3 linked regions of the Aromatoleum petrolei genome follow. The protein of the gene in region 1 interacts with the protein of each later gene in a pairwise test. Links are inferred from orthologs where the notes say so. Each region holds a gene or a part of one and is shown on either strand. Other genes may lie near its edges. The genes, in order: rlmB, ToN1_RS19015 and tsaE.

Region 1 (6,486 bases):
CGAGGTGCTGCACGGCGATCGCGTGATCATCCGCGTCACGGGCCTCGACCGGCGCGGACGCCCCGAGGGGAAGGTCGTGGAGGTGCTCGAGCGCGCGAACGCGCGCATCGTCGGCCGCGTGCTCAACGAGCATGGGGTGCAGGTGGTCGTGCCGGAGAACCGGCGCATCGCGCAGGACATTTTGGTGGCGCCGGGGGGCAAGAAGGCGCAGCCTGGGCAGGTTGTCACCGTCGAGTTGATCGAACAGCCGACCAAGTTCGCGCAGCCGATCGGACGCGTGATCGAGGTGCTCGGAAACTACGCGGATCCGGGCATGGAGATCGAGATCGCCCTGCGCAAGCACGAGCTGCCGTTCGAGTTTTCTTCCGAGGCGAAAGCCGATACGCGCAAATTGCCTGCGACCGTGCGCAAGAAGGACTGGGCGGGGCGCGAGGACATCACCAAGCTGCCGCTCGTGACGATAGACGGCGAAACGGCGAAGGACTTCGACGACGCGGTGTATTGCGAGCGTCAGGGGCGTGGCTACCGCCTGATCGTCGCGATCGCGGACGTCTCGCACTACGTGCAGCCGGGCAGCGCACTCGACGACGAGGCGCAGGAGCGCGGCAACTCGGTGTATTTCCCGCGCCGCGTGATCCCGATGCTGCCCGAGAAGCTCAGCAACGGTTTGTGCTCCCTCAATCCGCAGGTCGAGCGCCTGTGCATGGTGTGCGACATGAGCATCGGGCCGACGGGGGAGATCAAGGCCTACCGCTTCTACCCGGCGGTGATGTTCTCGCATGCGCGCCTGACATACACGCAGGTGGCTGCTGCGCTGTACGACAAGGATGTGGCGGCGCGCGACAAGGTGGGTGACCTGCTGCCTTACCTCGAGAATCTCGACAAGCTCTTCCGCGTGCTGCTGAAGGCACGCGCGAAGCGCGGCGCGATCGATTTCGAGACGACTGAGACGCGCATGATCTTCGACGCCGAGGGCAAGATCGAGCGCATCGTCGCGGAGGTGCGCAACGACGCGCACCGCCTGATCGAGGAATGCATGCTCGCGGCCAACGTGTGCGCGTCGGAATTCCTGCAGGAGCGCGAGCATCCGGCGCTGTATCGCGTGCATGAAGGCCCGACGCCGGAGAAGCTCGAGAAGCTGCGCGGATTCCTCACCGAGTTCGGCCTGGGCGTGGGCGGCGGTGACGAGCCGAAGGCCGGCGACTACGCGAAGTTGCTGGAGAAGGTGAAGGACCGTCCTGATGCCCAGCTGTTGCAGACGGTGATGCTGCGCTCGCTCCGCCAGGCGGTGTACAGCCCGGACAATGTTGGCCACTTCGGGCTGGCGTATGAGGCTTACACGCACTTCACGTCGCCGATCCGCCGTTATCCGGACCTGCTGGTGCACCGCTCGATCAAGGCGGCGCTGGAGAACCGGACCTACGAGGCCGGCGACTGGGACGAAATCGGCCTGCACTGTTCGGCGACCGAGCGGCGCGCGGACGATGCGACGCGCGATGTCGTGGCGTGGCTGAAGTGCTATTACATGCAGGACAAGGTCGGCGCCGAATTCACCGGCAGCGTGTCGGCGGTGGTACCCTTCGGCCTCTTCGTCGCCCTCGACGACATTTTTATCGAGGGGCTGATCCATATTTCGGAACTCGGCAGCGACTATTTCCACTTCGATGAGACGCGCCACGAACTTGCCGGCGAGCGCACGGGTGCGCGTTTCCGCTTGTCAGACCGCGTACGGGTGCAGGTCGTGCGGGTCGATCTGGAAACGACCAAGATCGATTTCCGTTTGGTCGAAGGCGCGCCGCGCGCGACCGAACGGGCGGGGAAAACGGCGAAGGACAAGGCCGCTTCGGCGAAGGCTGCACCGGAGGCGGCGGTGGCGACCTCCGCTCCGGAAGCGGTAGCGCCGAAGGCGAAAGGCGGCCGGAAGGCGGCGGTTAAGCTCGGTGTGGCGCCCGAAGTGTCCGTCGCGCCGGAGAAGAAATCACGTACGACGCACAAGGCCGTTGTCGTCGCGGCCCCCGAAGAAGTGCCCACAGCGTCAGGCAAGGGTACCGGGAGGACCACGGCGAAGTCGGAGTCGGTCGAGAAGAAGCCGACGAAGGTCGTGGGTGCGACGAAGAAGGGCGCGCAGCCCGCCGAGCCGGCGGCCCCGATCAAGGTTGCAGGCGTGAAGAAGGCAAGCAAGGAAACGACGACCCCCAAGCTTGCCAAGGCCGCCAAGGTGCCGAAGACGAGCAGGGCTCCGACGGCGGAGACGATTCCGAAGGCGGAAAAGGCTCCGAAGGCGGAGAAGGCTCCGAAGGCGGCGAAGGCGGTCGAGCCGAAAGCTGAAACTGCAGCATCTATGAGGAAAGTGAAACGCCGTGGCTAACAAACCCACAAACCGTTCCCGCCCGCCGCAGGGCGACCATGCGGAGTCGCCCGCCGCAGGGCGCGCGGAGTCGCGCCTGATCTACGGCTTCCATTCCGTGCTGGGCAAGCTGCGTCGCGACCCGGAGGCGGTGTTCGAGCTGTATCTGTCGTCCTCCCGTACTGATGCGCGTTCGAAGGACGTGCTGCGGCTGGCCGAGGCGCAGAAGGTGCGCATCATCCAGGCCGAGTCCGACCGGCTCGACGGCATGGTCGGCACGCGCCGGCATCAGGGGGTGATCGCGCGCGTCGATGCGCGCAGCCGCGACATCAAGCTCGCCGACGTGCTCGACGTGCTGGAAGAAAATGCGTTGATCCTCGTTCTCGATGGTGTGCAGGACCCGCACAACCTGGGTGCCTGCCTACGCGTCGCGGATGCGGCCGGGGCACACGCGGTGGTGGCGCCGAAGGATCGCGCGGTGGGGCTCAATGCGACCGCGGTGAAGGTGGCGAGCGGTGCGGCCGATTCGGTGCCCTACATCACGGTGACGAACCTGGCGCGGGCGCTGCGCGAGATGCAGGAGGCCGGCGTATGGGTCGTGGGGGCTGCGGGCGAGGCGGAGAAATCCCTGTACGAGATCGACCAGAAGGGACCGGTTGCGTGGGTGATGGGCGCCGAAGGCGAGGGGTTGCGCCGGCTGACGCGCGAGACCTGCGACGAACTGGCGAAGATCCCGATGCTCGGCACCGTCGAGAGTCTCAACGTTTCGGTTGCGAGCGGGATCTGCCTGTTCGAGGCACGGCGCCAGCGCGGCGGGTGACGCCGCTTCGCCTGGCCGAGGCGTGAATCTTGCATGGAGTCCACCATGCTTCGCGTACTCGTCATCGATGAATCCCGGGCCCGGGCGGCGGAAATCTGCGCCGGGCTCGCGCTCGCCGGTCATCAGGTGGCTGCGGTGTTGGCGTCCTCTGCGGACCTGTCGGCACAGATCGAGTCGATCCGGCCGGACGTCATCCTGATCGAGACGGATTCGCCGTCGCGCGACACGCTCGAGAACCTGGCGGTGATGAACGCGGAGATGCCGCGGCCGGTGATCATTTTCGCGCAGGAAGGCGACCAGGAGACGATACGCGCGGCGGTCAAGGCGGGCGTGTCGACCTACGTGGTCGACGGTCTCGACCCGCAGCGCCTGAAACCGGTGATAGACGTGGCGGTGGCGAGCTTCGAGGAGCATCAGGCCTTGCGCAGCGAGCTTGCCGCGGCGACGAAGAAGCTGTCCGAGCGCAAGCTGATCGAGCGCGCAAAGGGCCTGCTGATGAAGTCGCGCGGTATGGACGAGGCCGAGGCCTACGCGGCGCTGCGCAAGCTCGCGATGGAGCGCGCGAAGCCGATGGCGGTGGTGGCGCAGGATCTCATCGACATGGCGAAATACTTGCTGTGACGCCCGTCCTGGCGCAGCGCGGATTTCCATCCCGCCCTGCGTCGTACGGCTCACTTTCCTGAATCCTGCCTCGCGCACCCTTGGTGCGAAAACCCTTCTTGGTGCACTGCAATAGTGCGCCGCCGCGCTCTCCCTATACCTGTTCGTCCTCGGCGCAAGGCCCGTGCAAGGCTTTGTGCGTAAGGGCTTTCGGGGCTTTTCCGCGCCTCTGGCGCATTCCCTGCTAAGAGAGTCTCGAGTCGGATCAATGGCGGTTCGATGACGAATTGACCGGCCCCAATGTCGGGGTCGTGCAAGCTACGGACAACGGCGTCCATCCCTGCGGCGGAATCCTCGCGATTCGCCGCGGGTGATGTGCGCCGTTTTCGCTTTTCGGCCTGCAGGGAGATGAAGATGAGTGCATTCGAGGACAAGGGCATGTCGCGGCGGGAGTTCGTGCGGCGGACGATGGCGTTTTCGGGAGCGGCGATGATGGGGTCGGCAGGGCTGGGTGTCAGCAGCGGCGTGTGGGCGGCGGGCTCGGATGCTCCCGAGAAGAAGGATATCCGTGTCGGCTTCATCCCGTTGACGGACTGCTCGTCGGTGGTGATGGCCGCGGTGCAGAAGTTCGACGAGAAGTACGGCATCAAGATCATCCCGAGCAAGGAGGCGAGCTGGGCCGCCGTGCGCGACAAGCTGGTGTCCGGCGAACTCGATGCGGCGCACGTGCTTTACGGCCTTGTGTATGGTGTGCATCTGGGCATCGGCGGGCCGAAGAAGGACATGGCGGTGCTGATGAGCCTTAACAACAATGGCCAGGCGATCACGCTCGCGAACAAGCTCAGGGAGCAGGGGGTGACCGACGGCGCAGGACTGCGCAAGCTGATCACCGCAAAGCCGGGCGAATACACCTTCGCGCAGACCTTCCCGACCGGCACGCACGCGATGTGGCTGTACTACTGGCTGGCGGCGCACGACATCAATCCGATGAAGGATGTGAAGGTCATCACCGTGCCGCCGCCGCAGATGGTTGCGAACATGCGGGTGGGTAACATGGACGGTTTCTGCGTCGGCGAGCCGTGGAACAACCGCGCGATCATGGACAAGATCGGCTTCACCGCGGTGACGACGCAGGACATCTGGACCGACCACCCGGAGAAAGTGCTGGGCACGACCGCGGACTGGGTCGCGAAGCATCCCAACGCGGCGCGCGCGCTGACGGCGGCGATCCTCGAGGCCGGGCGCTGGATCGACGCCTCGCTGCCGAACCGCCGCACGACCGCTGAGACGGTGGCGCAGAAGTCCTACATCAACACGGACATGGACGTGATCCTCGAGCGGATGCTCGGCCGCTATTCCAATGGCCTGGGCAGGAGCTGGGACGACGCGAACTACATGAAGTTCTACAACGACGGGGCGGTGAACTTCCCCTACCTCTCCGACGGGATGTGGTTTCTGACACAGCACCGTCGCTGGGGGCTGCTCGACCGCAATGTCGATTACCTCGCCGTGGCGAAGCAGATCAACCGTATCGACATCTACAGACAGGCGGCGACGGCGGCGAAGGTGCCGCTGCCGAAGAGCGAAATGCGCAGCCACAAGTTGATTGACGGGGTGGTGTGGGACGGCAAGGAACCGGCGAAGTACGCGGGTTCGTTCAAGGTCAGGGCATGAGCGGGAGGGCGCGGCGATGACGCTAGCAGTCGTGGCGGACCGGAATGATGCCGGGACCGCGGAAGTGAGGGGGGGGCGCGCGGTGCTTGCAGCGCGCGGCAAGGGCCGGGCGGTGAAGGTCGTGGCGGCCGATGCGCCTGCTGCGGCACCGGGTAGGGGCTACGGCGCGCGCCTGAGCGGCTGGATGCGCGCGCTGGCCGCGGCCGTGCTGCCGCCCTTGGTGGGGCTCGCGCTGTTGATCGGCCTGTGGGATCTGGCGACGATGAACGGCGGCGGCATCCCGACGCCGGGCACGACCTGGGAGGCGGCGGTGGCGATCTTCGCCGACCCGTTCTACCGCGTCGGGCCGAACGACCAGGGCATCGGCTGGAACGTGTTGTCGTCCTTGCAGCGCGTGGCGATCGGCTTCGGCATCGCGGCGCTGGTGGGTATCCCGGCGGGTTTCATGCTGGGGCGTTTCGCGGTGCTGTCGCAGATGATGAACCCGATCATCAGCCTGCTGCGCCCGGTGAGCCCGCTCGCGTGGCTGCCGATCGGCCTGCTGGTGTTCCAGCGCGCCGACCCGGCGGCGACCTGGACGATCTTCATCTGCTCGATCTGGCCGATGATCCTCAACACCGCGCAGGGCGTGACGCGCGTGCCGCAGGACTACCTCAACGTCGCGCGGGTGCTGAACCTCTCCGAGTGGAAGGTGTTCACGAAGATCCTGTTCCCGGCGGTGCTGCCCTACATGCTGACCGGCATCCGCCTGTCGATCGGCACGGCCTGGCTGGTGATCGTCGCGGCGGAGATGCTGACCGGTGGCGTGGGCATCGGCTTCTGGGTGTGGGACGAATGGAACAACCTCAAGGTCGAGCACATCATCATCGCGATCTTCGTGATCGGTATCGTCGGCCTGATCCTCGAACAGGCGCTGATGCTGCTTGCCCGTCGTTTCAACTACGAAAGCCGCTGAGCGGTGGAGGAGACCATCATGAAAAAGATCGTAAAGATCGAGAATGTCGGGCAGACCTTCAACACGAAGAACGGGCCCTTCACGGCACTG
Region 2 (6,547 bases), 620 kb from region 1 along the record:
TCCTGCCGTGGTGCCAGTACTTCGCGTACATCGAGATCACACCGGGCGAGCCGCAGAACCTGTGGCGGGAGTATGAAAAGCTGTCGGGCGAGCACAAGAACTTCGCCCTGCAGCGCATCGAGGAACCGGCTGACATCTATCCGGTGTTTCGCGAACTCTTCAAGAAGAATTTTGTATGAAGCGCGCCACCTCAAAGAAGGTCAAGCAGCTGCCGGCGACGTCCGAGTGGACGTTCGAGGCCATCGACGCCTACCACACCGAAATCGCGCGCGTGGCGGCGAATTACGACTTGGACACCTATCCGGCACAGATCGAACTGATCACCTCGGAACAGATGATGGACGCCTACGCCTCGGTGGGCATGCCGGTGAACTATCACCACTGGTCATTCGGGAAGCACTTCCTGTCGACGGAAAAGAGCTACCGGCGCGGCCAGATGGGACTCGCCTACGAGATCGTCATCAACTCGAACCCCTGCATCGCCTACCTGATGGAGGAGAACACGCTGACGATGCAGGCGCTGGTGATCGCGCATGCGGCCTACGGGCACAACAGCTTCTTCAAGGGCAACTACCTCTTCCGCACCTGGACGAATGCAGACGCGATCATCGATTATCTGGTGTTCGCACGGAACTACATCGCTCAGTGCGAGGAGCGGTACGGCGAGGAGGAGGTCGAACTGCTGCTCGACTCCTGTCACGCGCTGATGAACCTGGGCGTGGATCGCTACAAGCGCCCCCCGAAGCTGTCGCTGGCGAAAGAAAAGCTGCGCCAGGCTGAGCGCACGGAATACTTGCAGAGCCAGGTCAACGAGCTGTGGCGGACGCTGCCGGCTCACGACGCCAAACCAGGGAAGATCGCCCCCCCCCGCTTTCCACCCGAACCCGAGGAGAACCTGCTTTACTTCGTGGAGAAGCACGCGCCGCTGCTGGAGCCCTGGCAACGCGAAGTCGTGCGCATCGTGCGCAAGATCGCGCAGTACTTCTTCCCGCAGCGCCAGACTCAGGTCATGAACGAGGGCTGGGCGTGCTTCTGGCACTACACGCTGATCAACAAGCTGTACGACGAAGGGCTCCTCGCGGACAGCTTCATGCTGGAATTCCTGCAGTCGCATACCAACGTGGTGTACCAACCCTCGTACAACGATCGCTGGTACAGCGGCATCAACCCCTACGCGCTGGGCTTTGCGATGTGGCAGGACATCAAGCGCATTTGCGAAGACCCGACCGAGGAAGACCGGGCCTGGTTTCCCGAAATTGCGGGCAGCGACTGGCGCGAGACCTTCGACTTCGCGATGAAGAACTTCAAGGACGAGAGCTTCGTCGCGCAATACCTGTCACCGAAGATCATGCGCGATTTCCGCATGTTCGCGATCCTCGACGACGAGCACGAGGCGAAGCTCAAGGTCTCGGCGATCCACGACGAGACGGGCTACCGCCGCGTGCGCGAGATCCTGTCCGACCAGTACAACCTGGGCAGCCGCGAGCCGAACATCCAGGTGTGGAACGTGGACCTGCGCGGCGACCGCTCGCTGACGCTGCGTCACCAGCAGTACCGCAAGCGCCCCCTGGGCGGAAACATCGACGAGGTGATGAAGCACATGGCGCGACTGTGGGGCTTCACGGTACGACTCGAGAGCCAGCATGAGGACGGGACGGTGGAGTTGGTGCAGGAAACGCGTCTCGAAAAGCGCCGGGGACAGGCCGAGAACTAGACGAGCCTGCCCCGCGCGCAGGACGCGGCAAAGCGCCCTTCCCTCACGCGTCATCACGGGCGTCGCCCCCCCACGTGCGCGAAGAACGCGATCGGCAGCGGCTTGCGCACACGCTCCCATGACAGCCTTTTGCCCGCCATTGCCGACCACACATTGACGTCATAATTCCGACAGGGGCTAGAATCTGGCATTTCCCTTCCTGCCGGAGGCTCCATGTTCCTGCCGCCCAAACCGATCTACCCGGTAGACGGCATCCGTACGATCGAAGCGCTGGTCGCACCGCACGCACAGCCAAGCCTGATGGAGCGTGCCGGACGTGTGGCTGCGGAAGAAGCCGTGCGCCTGACGCAGGATCGCGCGGGCCATGTGCTGATCGCCTGCGGCCCAGGAAACAACGGCGGCGACGGCTTCGTGATGGCGCGCCGGCTGCTGCAGGCCGGACGCAACGTAACGGTTGCCTTTGCCGACGACGCGGCGAAGCTGCCACGCGACGCCGCGGCCGCCTTTGCGGCATGGCGCGCGGCCGGAGGCGAGACGGTCTCGGACTTCCCGGCGGCACCGGCAAACGGGTGGGCGCTGGTGGTCGACGCCCTGTTCGGCATCGGACTGCGCAGCCCGGTCACCGGACGACATGCCAAATGGATCGACGCGCTCAACGCACAGCACGCCCCCCGGCTGGCGATTGACATTCCGAGTGGCCTGGATGCCGACACGGGCCGGGTGCTCGGCACGGTCTTCCATGCTACGACGACGCTCACCTTCCTGGCGCTAAAACCGGGACTTCTCACACACGACGGCCCGGACATCGCCGGCGTCGTCAACGTGCACCGACTCGACGTCGATCCGCCGAACTACCTGCAGCCCATGGGCCTCCAGATCCAGCCGGGCATCCTCAGACCTTTCCTGAGACAGCGCCTGCAGAACACCCACAAGGGCTGTTATGGCGACGTCGGCATCATCGGCGGCGCGCGGGGCATGACCGGCGCGGCTCTGCTCGCAGGGCGCGCGGCGCTGAAACTTGGCTGCGGGCGCGTGCTCACGGGATTGGTGGACGCCGCCGCCCCTGCAGTCGACTTCACCCAGCCCGAGCTGATGCTGCAGCGTCCGGACGACGTCATCGAACACGCAACCGTGCTCGCGCTGGGGCCGGGACTGGGCGACGGCGAGGTCGCCGCCACGCTGCTTGAACGGGCGATCCGGCAAGCGCGCCCCGTGATACTCGACGCCGACGCCCTGAACATCGTCGCCGCCTCGGAGAACCTGCGTTCGCTCGTCGCCGCACGCGAGGCGCCCACGGTGATGACGCCACACCCCGGCGAGGCAGGTCGCCTGCTGCGCTCGAACACGGCCGCCGTACAGAGCGATCGCGTGGCGAGCACACTGGATATCGCCCGGACCTTCAATGCGGTCGTAGTCCTGAAGGGCAGCGGGAGCGTCATCGCGACGCCGGATGGCCGCTGGCTGATCAACAGCACGGGCCATCCCGGCATGGCCAGCGCCGGCATGGGCGACGTCCTCACCGGGCTGATCGCGAGCCTCGTCGCGCAAGGGTGGCCGGCCGAATCCGGCCTTATCGCCGCAGTACACTTGCATGGCGCAGCAGCCGACCGGCTCGCGCGCGAAGGCATCGGCCCGGTAGGCCTGACGGCAAGCGAGGTCGCGGAGGCTTCACGCGGCATCTTCAATGCGTGGACGATCCAGGCGACCAAGGGGCTCTGAGTGCTCGACACGACACGGGCGGTGATTTTCGACGAACAACCCGGGTTCTCCGCCCATCATCGCAAGATTGGGCTGCTAGAATTGCCGGGTCCGATTTTGTAACAGAGCAATGCCGCAAATCAGCGTCGACCGTCTCCGGCCGGGCGTATTCATTTCCCTGGTCTCCCTCGGCTGGATGGGGCACCCTTTCCTGCTGAACCGCTTTTGCCTGTCGAGCGAAAAGCAGATCCAGGCGCTGCGCGAGATGGGCATCACGGAGATCGAATGGGATCCGGCGCGCAGCACCGCGGAGCCCCTGCCGCCCCGCGCTGCGAACGTTCCCGCGCCCGAGCCGGATTTCGGTACCGCCGCCCTCGCCGGCATGCAGGACGAGAAGCGCGTGCGCATCGCACGGGTGCGCGAACAGCGCGAAGGCTTGGCGCGCCGCGAGCGCCTGTTCGAGCAGCAGGCGATTGCCGCCGGGGATGTGTTCCGGTCGCTGCTGAGCCGGCCGCAGGACGCTCAACGGCAAGCCAATGCCTTAGTCGGCAGCCTGGTGGAGAACCTGCTGGGCAATGACAGCATGGTGATCCATCTGGTCAACCAGAAGAGCCGCGAAGGCGGCTTGGCTTTCCATGCGCTCAACGTCATGGCCTTGTCGCTGATGCTGGGGAAGACACTGGGTCTGTCGGAAGAGGAGATGCGCCACCTTGGGCTCGGGGCCCTGCTCCACGACATCGGCAAGCAGGAGATTCCGCCGCGCATCCTGCGCAACGCCAGGCGCACCGGGCCCGAGGAGGAGTTCTACCGCGCCCATGTGGGCTACGGGATCAAGGCGGTCAGCGGCATGCGCGACCTTCCCGTGCCGGTGCGCAACGTGATCGCCTGCCACCACGAGTTCTTCGACGGCAGCGGCTTTCCCAACCGGCTCGCGGGCGAGAAGATCCCCCGCCTCGCCCGCATCGCAGCCATCGCGAACCGTTACGACAACCTGTGCAATCCCTTCGACCTGCGCGAGGCCAAGGCGCCGGCCGAAGCGCTGCGCCAGATATTCCGCGCCGAGAACAAGCATTACGACGAGCAGCTTGTGCAACTGTTCATCAAGACGCTGGGGGTGTATCCGCCGGGCACCTTCGTGGCGCTATCGAACGGCGGCGTCGGCATGGTGGTCGAAACCAATCCGGCAAACCTTCTTCATCCGCTCGTGATGCTGCATGACCCGGACATTCCGCGCTCGGAAGCCATGCTGGTGGACCTGCGCGATGCCGACCTGAAGGTGGAAGCGGCGCTGAGCCCGGCGACACTGCCGGTCGAAACCGTCGAATACCTCGCGCCGCGCGGGCGGCTCGATTATTTCGTGGACGGCAGCAGGAACTGAGGTGCATTTGCGCCGCGCGGCGCGAAGCCCGTTCAGCCCCTGCCCCGCGCGACATTGGGGCGACGCGGCAGGCGGATGGCCCCCGTGGCGAGCCCCGTGCCGGCGAGGATCACCGCGCATCCGGCAAGCATGTTCGAGCTGATTTCCTCGTCGAGCAGCATCGCCCCCCATAACATGCCGAAGACGGGGATCAGGAAAGTGACCGCGATCGCGCGCGCCGGCCCGATGTGGGCGATGAGGCGGAAGTACATGACGTAGGCGACGCCGGTGCAGGCGAATGCGAGCAGGAGCACTGCAATCCAGGCCTCGCGCGACGGCATTGCCTGCGGCCACAGCCAGACGGCGAAGGGCGCGAGCACGAGGGCCGCGTAGAGTTGGCTGCCGGTGGCGATGGCCATCGGATCCACGCCCGTCAGATGGCGTTTGGTGAAATTGGCAGCGATGCCGTAATTCAGTGTCGCCGCGAGGCAGGCTGCCACCGCCCAGCCCGAGCCGCCGGCCTGGAACGAGGCCTTGCCCCACACGAGGATCATGACCCCGAGCAGGCCGAGCAGCAGGCCGAAGGCCGCCGCCGCCGACAGGCGATCCTTGAGCCACACCCAGGCGACCAGCGCCGCGAACAGCGGCGACGTGGCATTGACGATGGACGCAAAACCCGCAGTGACCGACAACGCCGCCCACGCATACAGGACGAAAGGCAAGGCGGAGTTGGTCAGCCCGACGAACAGCAGGGGCCCGGCCTTGCGCCACAAGGGGGCAAGCTTGCCTCGCCACGCGAGGACCGGCAGCAGCAACAGGGCAGCCAGCCCCACTCGGACTTCGATCAGGGCCGCCGGGCCGAACTCCGGGGCCGCGACGCGCATGAAGAGGAACGACCCGCCCCACAGGGCGGCGAGGATCAGCAGTTCGGTCAGGTCGCGCGCTCTCACTTCGACTCCTGTTATCGCCGCACCGCGTTCCGGCGATGCTTGCCCCGTCCCCCGGCGGACGGGCTAGAATTTCTGTTTAATCATACCGAGCCGTGCCCGCCATGAACCTGTCACAACAACTGCGCATCGAGATTCAGCGCAATGTCGCCGCATCGCTGGCCGAAGACGTCGGCACCGGTGACCTGACCGCACGCCTGATCGCCGCAGACACTGACGCCCGCGGCCGCGTCATCACGCGCGAGGACGCCATCGTGTGCGGCACGGCCTGGTTCGAGGCCGCCTTCGCCGCGCTGAGTCCGGCAGCCACGATCATCTGGCACGTGAGCGACGGTGATCGAGTCGAGCCGGGCCAGGTGCTGTGCGACGTCGTCGCCAACGCACGCATACTGCTCACTGCCGAGCGCACCGCGCTCAATTTCCTGCAGCTGCTGTCGGGCACCGCCACCGTCACCCGCCGCTTCGTCGACGCGGTCGCCGGCACCGGCGCGAAGATCGTCGACACACGCAAGACCTTGCCCGGACTGCGCCTGGCGCAGAAGTATGCGGTAGCCGTGGGCGGCGGCACCAACCACCGCGTCGGCCTCTATGACGGCATCCTCATCAAGGAAAACCACATCATCGCGGCGGGGAGCATCGCCCGCGTGATGGAGGAGGCGAAGAAGATCGCCCCCTCCAACGTGTTCATCGAGATCGAGGTCGAGAACCTCGATCAGCTCGAGGAAGCGCTGGCCGCCGGAGCGAAGATGATCCTGCTCGACAACATGAATCTCGCGACGATGCGCGAGGCGGTGCGCATTGCCGCCGGACGTGCCGAACTGGAAGCCTCGG
Region 3 (6,573 bases), 2.3 Mb from region 1 along the record:
CGCTCGACGTCGCATGGGAGGAAATCCGCTTCTCGCGCAAGCATGCGCATGACTTCCGCCGCATCGCGGTACTCACGCAGGACCAGTGGCTGACATGGAGCGCGTGGATCTCGCAGCTCTTCGTCGACGCCGAAGTACTCGTGTTCGATGACGAGGCGGGCGCGCGCGCCTGGCTCGAGACGACCGAGGAGCCCGCACGGTGAGCAGTCACGCATCGGGCTCTTCCGCGTCCTACAGCACGCTGATCAGCGCCCACGAACTCGCCCAGCACATCGACGAACCCGACTGGGTGATCTTCGACTGCCGCCACGACCTCGCGAACCGCGACTTCGGCCGCGACGTCTACACCCGCGCCCACATCCCGGGCGCGCGCTTCCTGCACCTCGACGAAGACCTGTCCAGCCCGCTGACGGGCACGAACGGCCGCCATCCGCTGCCCGATCCCGAAGCCTTCGCGCAACGCCTCGCGCGTGCCGGCGTCGGCAACGAAACCCAGGTCATCGCCTATGACGACGCCGGCGGCATGTTCGCGGCACGCCTGTGGTGGATGATGCGCTGGGTCGGGCACCACTGCGCGGCGGTCCTCGACGGCGGGCTGGTGGCCTGGCTGGAAGCCGGCCAGGCGCTCACCGCCAAGGTCCCCGAACCGGTCCCCGCGACCTTCCGCGTCTCGCTGCGTCCCGAAGTCGTGGATGCCGCCTGGGTCCTCGGACACCTGCACAACCCGGAGATGCTGCTGCTCGACGCCCGCAGCCCCGACCGCTACCGTGGCGAGAACGAGACGCTCGACCCCGTCGGCGGGCACATTCCCGGTGCGATCAACCGCTTCTTCCGCGACAATCTCGACGGACGCGGACACTTCAAACAGGCCTCGATCCTGCGCGAGGAATTCGGGGCGTTGCTGAAGGGCGGCGACGCCCACCGCGTCGTACACCAGTGCGGATCCGGCGTCACGGCCTGCCACAACCTGCTGGCGATGGAATCTGCAGGGCTGACCGGCTCGCGCCTGTATGCCGGTTCGTGGAGCGAATGGTGCGCCGATCCCGCGCGGCCCGTCGCAACCGGCCCCGAGCGCTGAGCCCCCGGGGCGGACGTCCTACCACTCGACCTTTTCGACAGTGCCGAGAGAGCGCCCGAGAAAGCGCTCGCCGATCGTCTGGAAGCGCAGCGGCACATCGGTGACCACGAAGCGATACCCGGCTGGCCCCGGGTGCGTGCTGGCGATGCCGAGTTCCTTGAGCTTCGCCGCGGCGAGTTCCGCGGTCGTGATCGCGGAGTCGACCAGACGCACGCCCGGCCCCGCGACATCGCGCAGCAGCGGCTTCAGCAGCGGGTAGTGCGTGCAGCCCAGAACAAGGCTGCCGACCTCCTCCGCCAGCACCGGCTTCAGGTATTCCTGCGCCGTCAGCCGTGTCACCGGATGATCCAGCCAGCCCTCCTCGACCAGCGGCACGAACAGCGGACAGGCCTGCGAATACACGCGCACGCCGGGATCCAGCGCATGGATGCGCCGCGCGTAGGCATTGCTGTTGATCGTCGTCGGCGTGCCGATCACGCCGATACCGCGTCCGTTCGATTCCGCGACCGCCGCATGCGCGCCCGCCTCGATCACGTCGAGCACGGGAATGTCGCGTGCCAGCCGCCGCACCACGTCGGCCGCCACCGCCGCCATCGTGTTGCACGCGACAATTAGCATCTTGACGTCCTGCTGCAGCAGGAACTCGGTGATCTGGGCGGTGAAATGCTCGATCGTCGCAACCGACTTGACGCCGTAGGGCACGCGCGCGGTGTCGCCGAAATACACGATGCGCTCGAGCGGCAGGCGCTCCATCAGGGCGCGCACGACGGTGAGCCCGCCGATGCCGGAATCGAATACGCCTATGGGTCGGGAGGAGTCCAATGCAGAAACCAGGTCAGGACAAAAATGGATTCTAGCGCAAGCTCAGCCCTGCGGTAGCGCGTGCCGCGCGATGGCCCAGACGACATGCTCGCGCACCAGTTCCGAAGGGTCCTCCGCGCGCGCCCGCAGCGCCGCCCGCACCTCCGGCGTGCCCGCTGCGTTGCCCAACGCGACCGCGAGATTGCGCGACCAGCGCTCGAAGCCGACGCGATGGATCGCGCTACCCGCCATCCGCTCGCGGAACTCGCCCTCACTCCAGGCGAAGAGCTCGACCAGACTCGCCTCGTCGAGCCGGTGGCGCGGCGCGAAGTCCGGCTCCTTGCCGGGCTGCGCGAAGCGGTTCCACGGACAAACGAGCTGGCAGTCGTCGCAGCCGTAAATGCGGTTGCCGATCAGCGGCCGCAGTTCTTCGGGAATCGCACCCTTGAGCTCGATCGTCAGGTAGGAGATGCAGCGCCGCGCATCGACCCTGTACGGCGCGACGATGGCACCGGTCGGACACGCGTCGAGGCACGCACGGCAGCTGCCGCAATGCGGCGCCTCGGGGGCATCGACCGGTAGCGGCAGGTCGGTGAAGATCTCACCGAGGAAGAAGTACGAGCCGGCGCGCCGATTCAGCAGCAGCGTGTGCTTGCCGCGCCAGCCTAGCCCTGATCGGCCCGCGAGCTCGACCTCGAGCACGGGCGCCGAATCCACGAACACCCGGAAACCGTGCGGCGCCTCGGCGGCGATACGCTCCGCGAGCTTCTGCAGGCGATTGCGCATCAGCTTGTGGTAATCCCGGCCCAAGGCATAGCGCGACACATAGGCTCGATGCGGATCCTCCAGCGCGGCGTGCGCGTCGGCCGCCCGCGGCCAGTAGTTCATGCGCACGCTCACGACCCGCAGCGTGCCCGGCACCAGCTCCGCCGGACGCGCCCGCATCATGCCGTGCCGCGCCATATAATCCATGTCTGCGTGAAAACCGTCCGCCAGCCAGGCTTCGAGCCCCGGCTCGGCCGACGACAGATCCACGCCGGACACGGCGAGATCGGCGAAGCCGAGCTCGGCGGCCCACATCTTCATCCGCCCGACGAGCGCGTTCAGGGACGCGTCGGGAGCGACATCCGCAGGGATTTCATCATGATTCACGTTCATCACCGGGCAGATGATAGCAGCCCGCTTTCGGCTCACCTCGACGACGAATCCGACACCGCAGCCGCGGGTGCAGCCCTTGCGACAGCCTTGTGCGCGGGCCTCGTCATCTACCTGCGCGGCGACCTCGGCGCCGGCAAGACGACCCTCGTGCGCGGGGCGCTGCGTGCCCTCGGTCACGACGGAAAGGTGAAAAGTCCGACCTACACCTTGATTGAACCTTATCTTGTTTCTAGATTAAACTTATATCACTTTGATTTTTATCGCTTCGCAGTCCCAGAAGAATATCTGGAAGCAGGGCTGGACGAATATTTCGACGGAAACGGGGTATGTCTGGTGGAATGGCCGGACAAGGCGGCGCCTTATATTGCTGCGCCGGACCTCGAGATCCGCCTCACCGTCTCCGGCCCGGGCCGGCGCCTTGAAGCGCTGGCACTGACGGAGGCAGGACGGACATGCATACGCAAACTGGATTCGGAGCTGAACCGGAAGCCGACATGACTACCGCACCCGGCTTGACGCGGCGCGACCTGCTGAAATTCGCCGGCGCCACGCTCGCGCTGCTCGTCAGCCCGGTCGGCATGGCCGCGACCAGCCTCCTCGCGGTGCGCGTGTGGCCCGCGGCGGAATACACCCGCATCACGATCGAAGGCAACTCGCAGCTCAAGTTCACCCACCTGCTCGTCACCGATCCGCACCGCCTCGTGGTCGACCTCGAAGGGGTCGAGTTCGACAGCGTGCTGCAGTCGCTGCCGTCCAAGGTCCTCGAGTCCGACCCCTACATCAGGCTGATCCGCGCCGGCCGCAACCGGCCCGGCGTGGTTCGCCTCGTCGTCGAACTGAAGAGCGAGATCAACCCACAGGTGTTTACCCTCGCGCCGGTCGGCAACTACGGCCACCGCCTGGTGCTGGACCTGTACCCCACCACACCGGTCGATCCCCTGTTGGCGCTGATCGAGAAGTCCTCCCCCATGGATGCCGCGGTGGGACAAACGGGCGACGCACAGACGGCTGCGGATGCACCGGCACAGATCGCCCGCCCCGACAGCGCTGAACAGGTTTCGGGCTCGCGACGTTCCGCACGCCCGGCCGCCAACCGTCTCGTCACCATCGTGCTCGACCCCGGCCACGGTGGCGAAGACCCGGGCGCGGTCGGCGCACGCGGCAGCTACGAGAAGAACGTCACGCTATCGATCGCGCGCCGCCTGAAACAGAAGATCGACGCCGAGCCGAACATGCGCGCAGTGCTCACGCGCGACGGCGACTACTTCGTACCGCTGGGCCAGCGCGTCACGCGCGCCCGGCGCGTGCAGTCCGACCTCTTCGTGTCGATCCACGCCGACGCCTTCGTGCGCCCCGACGCGCGCGGCAGCTCCGTCTTCGTCCTGTCGGAAAGCGGCGCATCGAGTTCGGCCGCACGCTGGCTCGCGCAGAAGGAAAACGACGCCGACCTCATCGGCGGCGTGAACCTCGCCAGGCAGGACGGCCACCTCGCGCGCACCCTGCTCGACCTGTCGCAGACCGCCACGATCAACGACAGCCTCAAACTCGGCAAGGCCGTGCTCAGCGAACTGGGCGACATCAACAAGTTGCACAAGACCCACGTCGAGCAGGCCGGCTTCGCCGTGCTGAAGGCCCCGGACATCCCGTCCATCCTCGTGGAAACGGCGTTCATCAGCAATCCCGAGGAAGAACAGCGGCTCAACGACGAGGCCTACCAGGACAAGATGGCGAACGCGATCCTGCGCGGCCTGCGCGCCTATTTCCGAGAGAATCCGCCGCTCGGCCGCACCAAGGTCGCACGCCTCGACTGATCGCCGCGACGCCGGCACGGACGGCCGCTTCCCGCTCGTGGCGTTCCCGCAAACACCTTCAGCGCCCGCCCCAGAGCGAGCGCGTTGCCGTTATAATTACGGCTTTTTTCAGGCGGTTATGCAGGTTTTTCGCGGGATTCCCGGGCACGCCGCACACCCCTCGGTGCTCACCATCGGCAATTTCGACGGCGTGCATCGCGGCCATCAGGCGCTGCTCCAGATGCTCATGAACACCGCGCGCGCAATGTCGCTGCCGGCGGTGGTGATGACGTTCGAGCCGCATCCGCGCGAATACTTCTCGCCAGATGACGCCCCCGCCCGCCTCGCATCGCTGCGTGAAAAACTGCTGCTACTCGCCGCCGCCGGCGTCGACCGCGTCCACGTCTGCCGTTTCGATTCCCGCTTTGCCGCCGTGACGGCCGACCAGTTCATCAATGACATTCTCGTGCGCGGCCTCGGCGTGCGCCACCTCATCATCGGCGACGACTTCCGCTTCGGCGCACGCCGGCACGGCGACTTCGGGCTGCTCAAGCAACGCGGCGCGCAACAGGGTTTCGTCGTAGAGGCGATGCCCACGCTGGACGTCGCGGGCGAACGCGCCTCCAGCTCCGCCGTGCGCGAGGCGCTCGCCGACGGCGATCTCGCCCACGCCGCACGCCTGCTCGGTCGCCCCTACAGCATCGCCGGACGCGTCATCCGCGGCGACCAGATCGGCCGCCAGCTCGGATTCCCGACCGCCAACATCCAGATGAAGCATCGCCGTCCCGCGCTTGCGGGCGTGTTCGCGGTGAGCGTCGAAGGCCTCGGCGAAAGCCCGGTTGCCGGCGTCGCCAATATCGGCGTGCGACCGTCCGTGACCAGCGCCGGCAAGCCCACGCTCGAAGTTCACCTCTTCGACTGGATGCGCGACTGCTATGACGCCCACCTGCGTGTGCACTTCATGAAAAAACTGCGCGACGAAACGAAGTTCGCTTCGCTCGACGCTCTCAAGGCCCAGATCGCCAAGGACGCGGCCGACGCCCGCGCCTGGTTTGCCGAAAATCCTGTCTGCCCCACCAATTGCCCCTGATTGCCTTCGAGGCCCGAACCCACCATGGCTGACTACCGCAAGACGCTCAACCTGCCCGACACTCTCTTCCCGATGCGCGGCGACCTCGCCAAGCGGGAGCCGGGCTGGATCGCCGCCTGGCAACAGAAGAAGCTCTACCAGAAGATCCGCAAGGCCTCGGCCGGCCGTCCGAAGTTCATCCTGCACGACGGCCCCCCGTACGCGAACGGCGACATCCACATCGGCCACGCGGTGAACAAGATCCTCAAGGACATCATCGTCCGCTCGAAGACCATGGCCGGCTTCGACGCCCCCTATGTGCCGGGCTGGGACTGTCACGGCCTGCCGATCGAGCACCAGATCGAGAAGCAGCACGGCAAGCACCTGCCCGCCGACCGCGCGCGCGAGCTGTGCCGCGACTACGCCGGCGAACAGATCGAACGACAGAAGAAGGACTTCATCCGTCTGGGCGTGCTCGGCGACTGGGACAATCCCTACCGCACGATGCAATTCTCGAATGAAGCCGACGAGATCCGCGCGCTCGGCGAGATGTACCGCAAGGGCTTCCTGTTCAAGGGACTGAAGCCGGTTAACTGGTGCTTCGACTGCGGCTCGGCGCTCGCCGAAGCCGAGGTCGAATACCAGGACAAGAAGTCGCCCGCGATCGACGTCGGCTT

The links.
Region 2: the proteins of rlmB (region 1) and ToN1_RS19015 interact in binary tests that used the Escherichia coli proteins (3 or more experiments, as listed by UniProt). The link is inferred for Aromatoleum petrolei from one-to-one orthologs.
Region 3: the proteins of rlmB (region 1) and tsaE interact in binary tests that used the Escherichia coli proteins (3 or more experiments, as listed by UniProt). The link is inferred for Aromatoleum petrolei from one-to-one orthologs.

What each region holds. Positions count from the first base shown.
Region 1 is NZ_CP059560.1:3,539,834-3,546,319, forward strand. What follows is about bases 1,420-4,305. They hold rlmB (23S rRNA (guanosine(2251)-2'-O)-methyltransferase RlmB), read left to right. Parts: upstream 1,420-2,444; coding sequence 2,445-3,167; downstream 3,168-4,305. Other genes in these bases: rnr (ribonuclease R), read left to right, coding at 1,420-2,368; ToN1_RS16220 (ANTAR domain-containing response regulator), read left to right, coding at 3,213-3,788; ToN1_RS16225 (CmpA/NrtA family ABC transporter substrate-binding protein), read left to right, coding at 4,182-4,305. Outside these bases: more of rnr, read left to right, coding at 1-1,419; more of ToN1_RS16225, read left to right, coding at 4,306-5,441; ntrB (nitrate ABC transporter permease), read left to right, coding at 5,458-6,396; ToN1_RS16235 (ABC transporter ATP-binding protein), read left to right, coding at 6,415-6,486. UniProt on the Escherichia coli protein: Specifically methylates the ribose of guanosine 2251 in 23S rRNA.
Region 2 is NZ_CP059560.1:4,163,236-4,169,782, reverse strand. What follows is about bases 1,234-4,180. They hold ToN1_RS19015 (NAD(P)H-hydrate dehydratase), read left to right. Parts: upstream 1,234-1,927; coding sequence 1,928-3,433; downstream 3,434-4,180. Other genes in these bases: ToN1_RS19010 (cyclic di-GMP phosphodiesterase), read left to right, coding at 3,543-4,180; ToN1_RS19020 (SpoVR family protein), read left to right, coding at 1,234-1,714. Also shown: ToN1_RS19025 (YeaH/YhbH family protein), read left to right, coding at 1-179; more of ToN1_RS19020, read left to right, coding at 176-1,233; more of ToN1_RS19010, read left to right, coding at 4,181-4,790; ToN1_RS19005 (DMT family transporter), read right to left, coding at 4,823-5,719; nadC (carboxylating nicotinate-nucleotide diphosphorylase), read left to right, coding at 5,821-6,547. UniProt on the Escherichia coli protein: Bifunctional enzyme that catalyzes the epimerization of the S- and R-forms of NAD(P)HX and the dehydration of the S-form of NAD(P)HX at the expense of ADP, which is converted to AMP.
Region 3 is NZ_CP059560.1:1,218,631-1,225,203, forward strand. The notes cover bases 1,806-4,778. They hold tsaE (tRNA (adenosine(37)-N6)-threonylcarbamoyltransferase complex ATPase subunit type 1 TsaE), read left to right. Parts: upstream 1,806-3,022; coding sequence 3,023-3,535; downstream 3,536-4,778. Other genes in these bases: murI (glutamate racemase), read right to left, coding at 1,806-1,831; queG (tRNA epoxyqueuosine(34) reductase QueG), read right to left, coding at 1,943-3,037; ToN1_RS05535 (N-acetylmuramoyl-L-alanine amidase), read left to right, coding at 3,532-4,778. In the rest of the region: ToN1_RS05510 (SpoIIAA family protein), read left to right, coding at 1-203; ToN1_RS05515 (sulfurtransferase), read left to right, coding at 200-1,078; more of murI, read right to left, coding at 1,097-1,805; more of ToN1_RS05535, read left to right, coding at 4,779-4,848; ToN1_RS05540 (bifunctional riboflavin kinase/FAD synthetase), read left to right, coding at 4,967-5,917; ileS (isoleucine--tRNA ligase), read left to right, coding at 5,942-6,573. UniProt on the Escherichia coli protein: Required for the formation of a threonylcarbamoyl group on adenosine at position 37 (t(6)A37) in tRNAs that read codons beginning with adenine.